Regions from separate parts of the Bacillus methanolicus genome, predicted to be linked through region 1. Evidence: riboswitches for the same ligand, from Rfam matches in the RefSeq annotation. Region 1 holds a riboswitch; the other holds the start of a gene.
What was found. Region 1 has a riboswitch for S-adenosylmethionine ahead of fbpA (Fur-regulated basic protein FbpA). Riboswitches for the same ligand answer to the same signal wherever they lie in the genome.
Positions count from the first base shown of each region.

Region 2: another riboswitch for S-adenosylmethionine. It lies ahead of C0966_RS16345 (acetyl-CoA C-acyltransferase); the one in region 1 lies ahead of fbpA (Fur-regulated basic protein FbpA).

Region 1 is NZ_PNFF01000001.1:1,257,660-1,261,866, reverse strand. It holds gene C0966_RS06310 (peptidoglycan D,D-transpeptidase FtsI family protein) at 252-2,327, shown strand; SAM riboswitch class I at 2,446-2,554, shown strand; gene fbpA (Fur-regulated basic protein FbpA) at 2,677-2,844, shown strand; gene C0966_RS06300 (alpha/beta hydrolase family protein) at 2,937-3,782, shown strand; cobalamin riboswitch at 4,020-4,207, shown strand, end outside.
Region 2 is NZ_PNFF01000002.1:928,719-932,925, reverse strand. It holds gene C0966_RS16350 (AMP-binding protein) at 1-667, opposite strand, end outside; gene C0966_RS16345 (acetyl-CoA C-acyltransferase) at 669-1,835, opposite strand; SAM riboswitch class I at 2,009-2,116, opposite strand; gene C0966_RS16340 (hypothetical protein) at 2,348-2,680, shown strand; gene C0966_RS16335 (nicotinate phosphoribosyltransferase) at 2,793-4,207, opposite strand, start outside.

The sequences.
Region 1 (4,207 bases):
GACTTTTTTTATTATTGCGATTATTTCTAGATAACAGCGATTATTTTAAGATAATTGCGATTTTTTTGATATTATTGCGATTTTTTGAATATAACAGCGATTTTTTCGATATTACTGCGATTTTTCAAAATAACAGCAACTCGCATCTCCCCACACAAAAATTTCCAAAAAAATCTAAATTTAAAGAAAAATAACCCCCATTTTGTTAACAAAAATGGTATCATTAGGTATATAAGGAAGAGGGGTTATCAATGGAAAAAAAGAAGAAAAAAGTGTTCGTGCAGTTCAGGATCAATCTATTATTCTTTTTTGTTTTTTTACTATTTTCATTGCTTATTGTGCGGCTCGGTGTTGTGCAAATTGTCTATGGAAATGAGTATAAGAAAGAAATAGAAAGAACGGTAGATGTTACCGTAAGCCATCCGGTTCCACGCGGAAAAATGTTTGACCGCACCGGCAAAATCGTTGTTGATAATACTCCAAAAAATGCAATTATCTTTATCAACGAAGGCTATGACCAGGATAAAATGATGACCATTGCCAAAAAACTGTCAACTCTAATCGAAATGAAAGATGATAAAATCCCTGAGAGAGACAAAAAAGACTATTGGATTATTAACAATCCTAAAAGAGCTGATAAAAAAATAACAGCAAAGGAATGGAATCTTTATAAGAACAAAAAGCTTACGGACAAACAAATTTATCAATTAAAGCTTGATAGGATTACTGAAAAGGAACTTAGCGAGTTAACGAAAAAAGATCTTGAGATTCTTGCAATTTACCGAAAATTTAACAGCGGTTATGCGTTTACTCCTCAAATTGTTAAAAACGAAAATGTAACTGACGAGGAAATCGCAAGAGTGAATGAAAATCTGAAATATTTGCCGGGAGTTGATACGATTACAGATTGGGATCGATCGTACACTTTTGGCGATACGCTTAAAACCGTTCTAGGAAACATTACGACCTCTGAGGAAGGCCTTCCGAAAGAACAGCTTGATTACTACTTATCAAGAGGCTACAACCGCAATGACCGGGTAGGAAAAAGTTATCTCGAAATGCAATATGAAGACGTGCTTCACGGACAGAAGAAAAAAGTAAAAAACATTACCGACAAAGCTGGAAATCTATTGAAATCAGAAATTGTCTCGGAAGGCAAGCCGGGAAATGACCTTGTTTTGACAATAGATATGGATTTGCAAATTGCAGTTGAAAAGATCATCGAAGAAGAATTGCTAAGAGCGAGATCGATGCCAAGAACCGGATTGTTGGACCGGGCGTTTGTCGTCTTAATGGATCCGAATACGGGCGAAGTGCTCACAATGGCAGGGAAAGTTTTTGCCAGAGATGAAAAGACAGGCGAACGAATTATTCAAGATTACGCATTAGGGAATATTTCTTCATCTTACAATGTCGGGTCTGCGGTAAAAGGTGCAACAGTATTAACAGGCTATAAAACGGGGGCGATCCACCCTTGGTCAACTTTCTATGACTCTCCTTTGTATATTAAAGGCACAAAGGAAAAAAGTTCATGGAGAAACTTTAACGCTTACCTTAATGATATACGGGCACTTAGAGTTTCCTCAAACGTCTATATGTTTAAAACAGCGATTGAAATTGGCAAGGGAACATATATACCAAATCAGCCGCTAATATTAAAAAATAAGGAAGCATTTCAAACAATAAGAGACTCATTCAGCGAATTCGGACTTGGAGTGCGAACAGGGATTGACCTTCCGAACGAACAAATCGGGTATAAAGGCCCGCAAACAATTGGCGGATTTTTGCTTGACCTTGTAATCGGACAGTATGATACGTATACACCGATGCAGCTTGCCCAATATGTGTCCACGATCGCCAATGGCGGTTATAGGATAAAGCCCCATCTTGTGAAAGAAATTCGCCAACCATCCGCAAACGGTGAACCCGGGCCGTTAGTAACTGAAATTCATCCTGCAATTTTAAATAGGATCGACTTAAAGGAAGACTGGTTAAGACAAGTGAAAGAAGGCTTCCGCCAGGTTATGCAGCATAGTGAAGGAACAGCTTATAGAAGATTTGGAGATGCACCATATTCTCCTGCAGGGAAAACCGGTACTGCTCAAGCATTTTACGATGGTCCGCAACGAAAAAATTATAACCTGCCGCCTGAAGTGATGAATTTAAGCTTGGTTGCATATGCACCACATGACAATCCGGAAATTGCGATGGCTGTTGTGGTTCCGTGGGCATATCAGGGCAATTCGGGACATACCGCAAATTATGAAATTGGACGAAGAGTGCTGGATACGTATTTTGAGTTGAAAAAGCAGCGCTCAAAACAATAAGCAGTGGAAGGCAGTGGAATGAAATTGAAACGTTGCCTTTTGCATAAGAACATTAATAATTGACAAAACGGTCAAATTCACTTATATTTAAAGTTAACTAATTGAATATATATTAATATTCTTATCCAGAGAGGTGGAGGGACTTGGCCCATTGAAACCTCGGCAACAGACTCCATGTGAGAACTGTGCCAATTCCAACAAGCAAAATTTTGCTTGAAAGATAAGAAGAGCGGATGTTAATCATTCAACCCCTTCTTGTCGTTGGAAGAAAACGATAAGAAGGGGTTTTTAAGTTTTATAAATCCGATAAATATGATAGGTTTAATTGAAAAAAAGAAAGGAGAACGCTATGAATCTAGACCGTTTAAAACATCTCGAAGAGAAAAAGGAGAAAATAATTGATTTTCTTATCCTTTCAGGTGTTTATAAAAAAGGGAATTTTCAACTATTTGAACTTTCACTGCGTGAACTTGAGGAAGAGTACGAAAAGTTAACGAAAAACAAACCGAGAGATTAATAATTCTTTGATTTTAGTTACGTGTTTCCGGTTTTGCTTACTGTGAAACTGGACGCACAAATTTATAAACCAAAGAAAAGGAGAAACAGCATATGGGAACATATGTAAAGATTCCATGGAAACAACAATTTCTGGCAGCTACGATTGATTTTCCGGCTATGTATGAAAAAACGAATGGGGAATGCGCTTATCCATTGGTTATTATTTGCCACGGATTTACAAGCAGCCGCATTGGGGTAGACCGGCTATTTGTAAAAACGGCGCATGCATTAACATTGGACGGATTTGTTGTTGTAAGATTCGATTATGAAGGATGCGGGGAGAGTCCGGGCGTTTATGGAAACAGTGGGTTGGATGAATTAATTGAACAAACAAAAGCTGTTATCGATTTTGGAATTAAGTTAAAAAATATTGACTACAACCAAGTTGTGCTTTTAGGTCACAGTCTCGGTGGTGCAACTGCTCTCCTGACTGCAGTTGAAGATGGACGTGTAAACAAACTTATTCTTTGGTCAGCTGTAGCCCATCCATACGAGGACATTCGAAAGATCGTAGGCAGAGAGAAAGTGATGAACTTGAAAAAAGTTTCAGCAATAGACCATTTAGGATACTCGTTTACAGCGAAATTTTTTCAATCGCTCGAGAAATATCATCCTCTCATCGCTGCACGAAATTTTTCAAAAGATGTCTTGCTTATTCATGGTACAAATGATGAAGAAATTCCTGCAAAATACAGCGCTGATTTTGAACAAGTTTTTCTTAGAAGAGAAACGGGAACTTGCACAAGAAATGAAGTTATCGGAGCCAATCATACGTTTTCTTGCGGGGAACATTTTCAAGACCTTATATCGAAAACACTTGAATGGATCACAAAAAACGTTACCGTCAAAACCTATCAAAATACAAGAACAAAATCTGTTAAAGAATCAATCATTTAGAAATTCTTTGAAAATAGAATTTGACGAACCTAATCGGAAGTGGTAATCTTAGCACAATGGTTTTTTCTCAGAATATTACGACCACTATTCTTTATTAGCGGACAGGATGGACGCAGCTTTTTTGGTCATTTGAGGAATTTCTGATAGATTAGAAAATTTCCTAGTAAACTGTTTCTAAAGGTATCGTATGAAAAGCTTTTCTCTTTCCGGAGTAATGGCTTTTACATAAATAACAACTCCATAAAGAAGGAATCAGGTTCCTTGAATCAAAAGCATTCAAGGATTAAAAGGGAAGATCGGTGAAAATCCGACACGGTCCCGCCACTGTAAGAGAGGAGTCAGCACAACGAATTGCCACTGGTCCATAAGGATTGGGAAGGTATGTTGCTGATGATGAGACTTAAGTCAGGAGACCTGCCTGGTTC
Region 2 (4,207 bases), on a different contig from region 1:
GATCAGCTTCCTCCTTCATCTTGACGGTCTTTCCACGGCGATAAAAACCGTCGGCTGTGATCAATACTTTTGCTTCTCCGTCAATCAGCCTTGATGCGACGGCCTCGGCCCCGTATCCTGAAAACACCGGAATAACAACCGCACCAATTTTTGCACAGGCAAATAAAGAGATTGGCACTTCCGGAATGGGCGGAAGGTAAATCCCGATGCGGTCTCCTTTAGAAACTCCAAGGGATTTAAGGGCAGCTGCAAGCTCATTTACTTTTTCGTTTAGTTCTTTGTAGGTAAAAGATATCGAGCAGCCATCTTCTCCTTCCCAGATCAATGCAATCTTATTACCTCTTCCAAGGCTGATCTGTTTTTCAATGGTGTAATAATGAAGATTGGTTTTTCCACCTGTAAACCACTTTGCAAATGGAATGCCTTTTTCTGTATTCAAAAGTTGTTCATACGGCTTTCGCCATGGTATTTCAAGCTCTTCAAGCACGCTTTCATAAAACCATTCAGGGTTCTGTATCGACTTTCTGTGGAGTTCTTCGATGTTAGGGATACTATGTTTTTTCATGAATAATTGGATGTTTGCATTTTCAATGAGTGTTTTATCAGGATACCACACCGGATCTTGCTGGTTGAGGAAATCAAAAGTTTCTTGAATATTTGCTGTCATGTTACCACCTCTCCGGAACTTCTACTAGGACTGCTGTTCCCTGGCCGCCCCCGCCGCAAAGTGCCGCAATTCCCTTTCCGCCGCCGCGCCGTCTTAATTCATGAACAAGAGTTAAGAGCAGCCGGAAACCGGTGCCTCCTAAAGGATGGCCGATAGCGATCGCTCCGCCGTTAACATTCACTTTTTCGTATGGAATCCGGAGCTTTTTGCAGCTGGCAATTGCCACACTGGCAAACGCTTCGTTAATTTCAAACAAGTCAATATCATTAACCGCAAGCCCCGTCTTCTCGAGGACTTTTTCAATTGCCAGAGCCGGTTTTAAATGGAGGCTCGTATCCGGACCCGCAATATCTGCCCAACCGATAATTCTTGCAAGAGGTGTGTATCCATGTTTTTCAGCAAGCGTCTCACTTGCGACAATTCCGGCACTTGCTCCATCTGACATTTGCGATGCGTTTCCTGCTGTAATCGTTCCATCTTCTGTAAAAACGGGACGGAGTTTCGCTAATCCTTCAATAGTGGTGTTTGGGCGAATGCCTTCATCTTCCTTTACCAATTCTTCATTTACGTATACAGGAGTGATTTCTTCCTGCAAACGGTTTTCTTTTAATGCTGAAAAAGCCCGTTGCTGTGAAAGGCATGCATATTCATCTTGTTCCTTTCGAGTGATTCCCAGTTCTTTGTTTTTCTTGTCAGTCAATACACCCATTGATTCGTTTGAGAGGGAGCACCATAGGCCGTCATTGATTAATGTGTCCGTAAACTCTGCTTTTCCAAGCGGGACACTTTTTCGCAAGTTGGCTGTGTGCGGAGCGTTCGTCATCGAATCATAGCCCCCTACTATGAATAACTGCCCTTCCTGTAAAGCAATCCGGCGGGCAGCATCCGATACGGAAGCCAATCCGGCAAGACAAACATTATTAAGCGTAATGGCAGGTACCGAAAGATCCACTCCCGCCTCTACGGCCACTTTTCGTGCCGGGTTTTGTCCTTCTCCGGCCTGAATTACTTGGGCAAGCAAAACTCCGTCTGCCTTTTTCGCTTCCGGAATCCGGCGAAGCAATTCCTTAACTGCGACGGTTCCCAGCTGTTTAGCTGTTACATCTGCGAGTTTTCCTCTAAATTTTCCAAATGGGGTGCGGACTCCTTCTAAAATTACGGTTGCCATACTCTCTTATCCTTTCCTGTTCAATTAATGGGTTATAAAAATTGTCCCCTAACCAAGAGGGTTTCGCACTAATCCAAAAACCTTATCCGGCGCCGAATTCTCATGGTACTATTATTATCAATAAGAAAAGCCTCTTTCATTCTGAAAGAGGCTACTGTTTTCCGTTCTGTTTCACCTTATCTTTCAGAATGAAAATCTCATTCTGCAGGATTTGGCACCGTTCCGTAAAGGAGGTTGCCGGACGTCATAGGGCCTGTTCCCTCGGTCACTCTTGATAAGAGTCTATTTTATTTTTTAACTTTCTTGATAGTTTGAATATTAAAACCCATTTGCGCTATTGTCAACTTAATTTTTTGCCAACAAAAATATAGAGAGCGTTTACATCATTGGTATTGTAAGGAAAAAAATTTTTTCTTTTCTGCGTTAATTTTTCAAGCCCTTTTCAGTGAAGTGTGTGCTTTCGCTCCTTTTTGGCGATAACAGTAATAATCAAAATGGAACGGAGGTTTCATATGCAAGGCATTTTTTTCATTAATGAGAGGAAAAGATTATTTGGCTTATCAATCAATGAAAGCATCCAGCTGCAGAAAGAGGCACTTTTCGATTTAGCAGAGAATAAAAAGATCCAAATGGTCAAGCTTAATCCCTATCAACTTTATGACCATTACACCATTCCGCATGCTCTTTTATATGATTTAAAGTTGAACAAACCGAATCTTGATTGCCTGGTAATGTACTCACCGGAAGTGATAGAAGATTATATTCATCTTTATCCCGCCCGGTGGATTTTGCTAAAAAGTTATTTTAACGAAATGATAACTGCCAGTTCCTGTACGAACTCTTAATTAATGATTAGAAAATCAGGAGGGAACAGGCCCCTCCCGTAAACATATAGACAAACTCTAAAAATCCATTCTATAATATTGTCATCGTCGAAAGAATCCAGACCCTTTCCTTTTAACTTTCCGTCATTTTCTTAACCTTCTCGCGGACTTCTGCGATGTTTCGTACTTTGTTCTCCCAGCACTTTTGGCTCAAGTCAACCGGATATACCTCAGGATTCATCGTGCGTTTGTATTCATCCCATAGCAAAGCGAGGTTTTTCCGGACATACTCGCGTGACTCTTCAAGGCATGGCAGCTCATAAACAAGCTTGCCGTCTACATAAATGTCTTCATGCAAATCTTTTGCGATAAAATTAGTGACTGATTTGCTTATGTACCGATGGACCGGATGGAACATTTTCAGGTGGTTTTCCTGTTGTGGATTCTCATCCTCCAGCGCAATGTAGTCCCCCTCTGCTTTGTTGCTGACAGTATTAATGATTCGATAAACTTTTTTTAGTCCGGGTGTCGTCACTTTTTCAGGATTGGATGAAATTTTGATTGAATCAACCATGTTACCGTTTTCATCTTCGATAGCGACAAGCTTATAAACAGCTCCTAGAGCAGCCTGATCGTAGGCGGTGATCAACTTCGTACCGATTCCCCAGCTGTTGATCTTCGCACCTTGGGACTTCAAGTTGCTGATCGTATATTCATCAAGATCGCTTGAAGCGACAATTTTCGTGTCATGAAAACCGGCTTCGTCGAGCATTTTGCGTGCTTCTTTCGATAGATAGGCAAGGTCGCCGCTGTCGAGACGGATCGCTCTAAAATTAATTTTATCTCCAAGCTCTTTCGCCACACGAATTGCATTCGGCACGCCTGAATGAAGCGTATCATACGTATCAACAAGGAAGACACAATCTTTATGAGCCTCCGCGTATTTTAGGAATGCAGTATACTCATCTTTGTATGCCTGCACCATAGAATGAGCAAGAGTTCCGGCAACAGGGATGCCAAACAATTTTCCGGCACGGACGTTGCTGGTTGAATCAAAGCCGGCAATATACGCCGCTCTTGTTCCCCAGATGGCTGCGTCCATTTCCTGTGCTCGTCTCGTACCGAACTCCATTACTTCTTCATCTCCGACAACTTGCTTGATACGGGCAGCCTTTGTTGCAATCAGCGTTTGGTAGTTCACGATATTCAAGAGGGCCGTCTCAATCAGCTGCGCTTCAGCAAGCGGAGCGTCAACCCTGAGAATCGGCTCATTCGCGAAAACCAATTCTCCTTCTTTCATGCAGCGGATGTTTCCGGTAAAGCGCAAGTCCTTTAAATAACTAAGAAAATCCTCACTAAAACCGATTTCTTCCCGCAAATATTCAATATCGCTATCGGTAAAGCGAAAATCTTGAATATATTGAATTATTCGCTCCAATCCGGCAAACACAGCATATCCGTTTCCAAACGGCTGTTTCCGGAAAAACATTTCAAATACCGCTTTCCGGTTATGGATGTTATCGCGCCAGTATGCCTCAACCATATTAA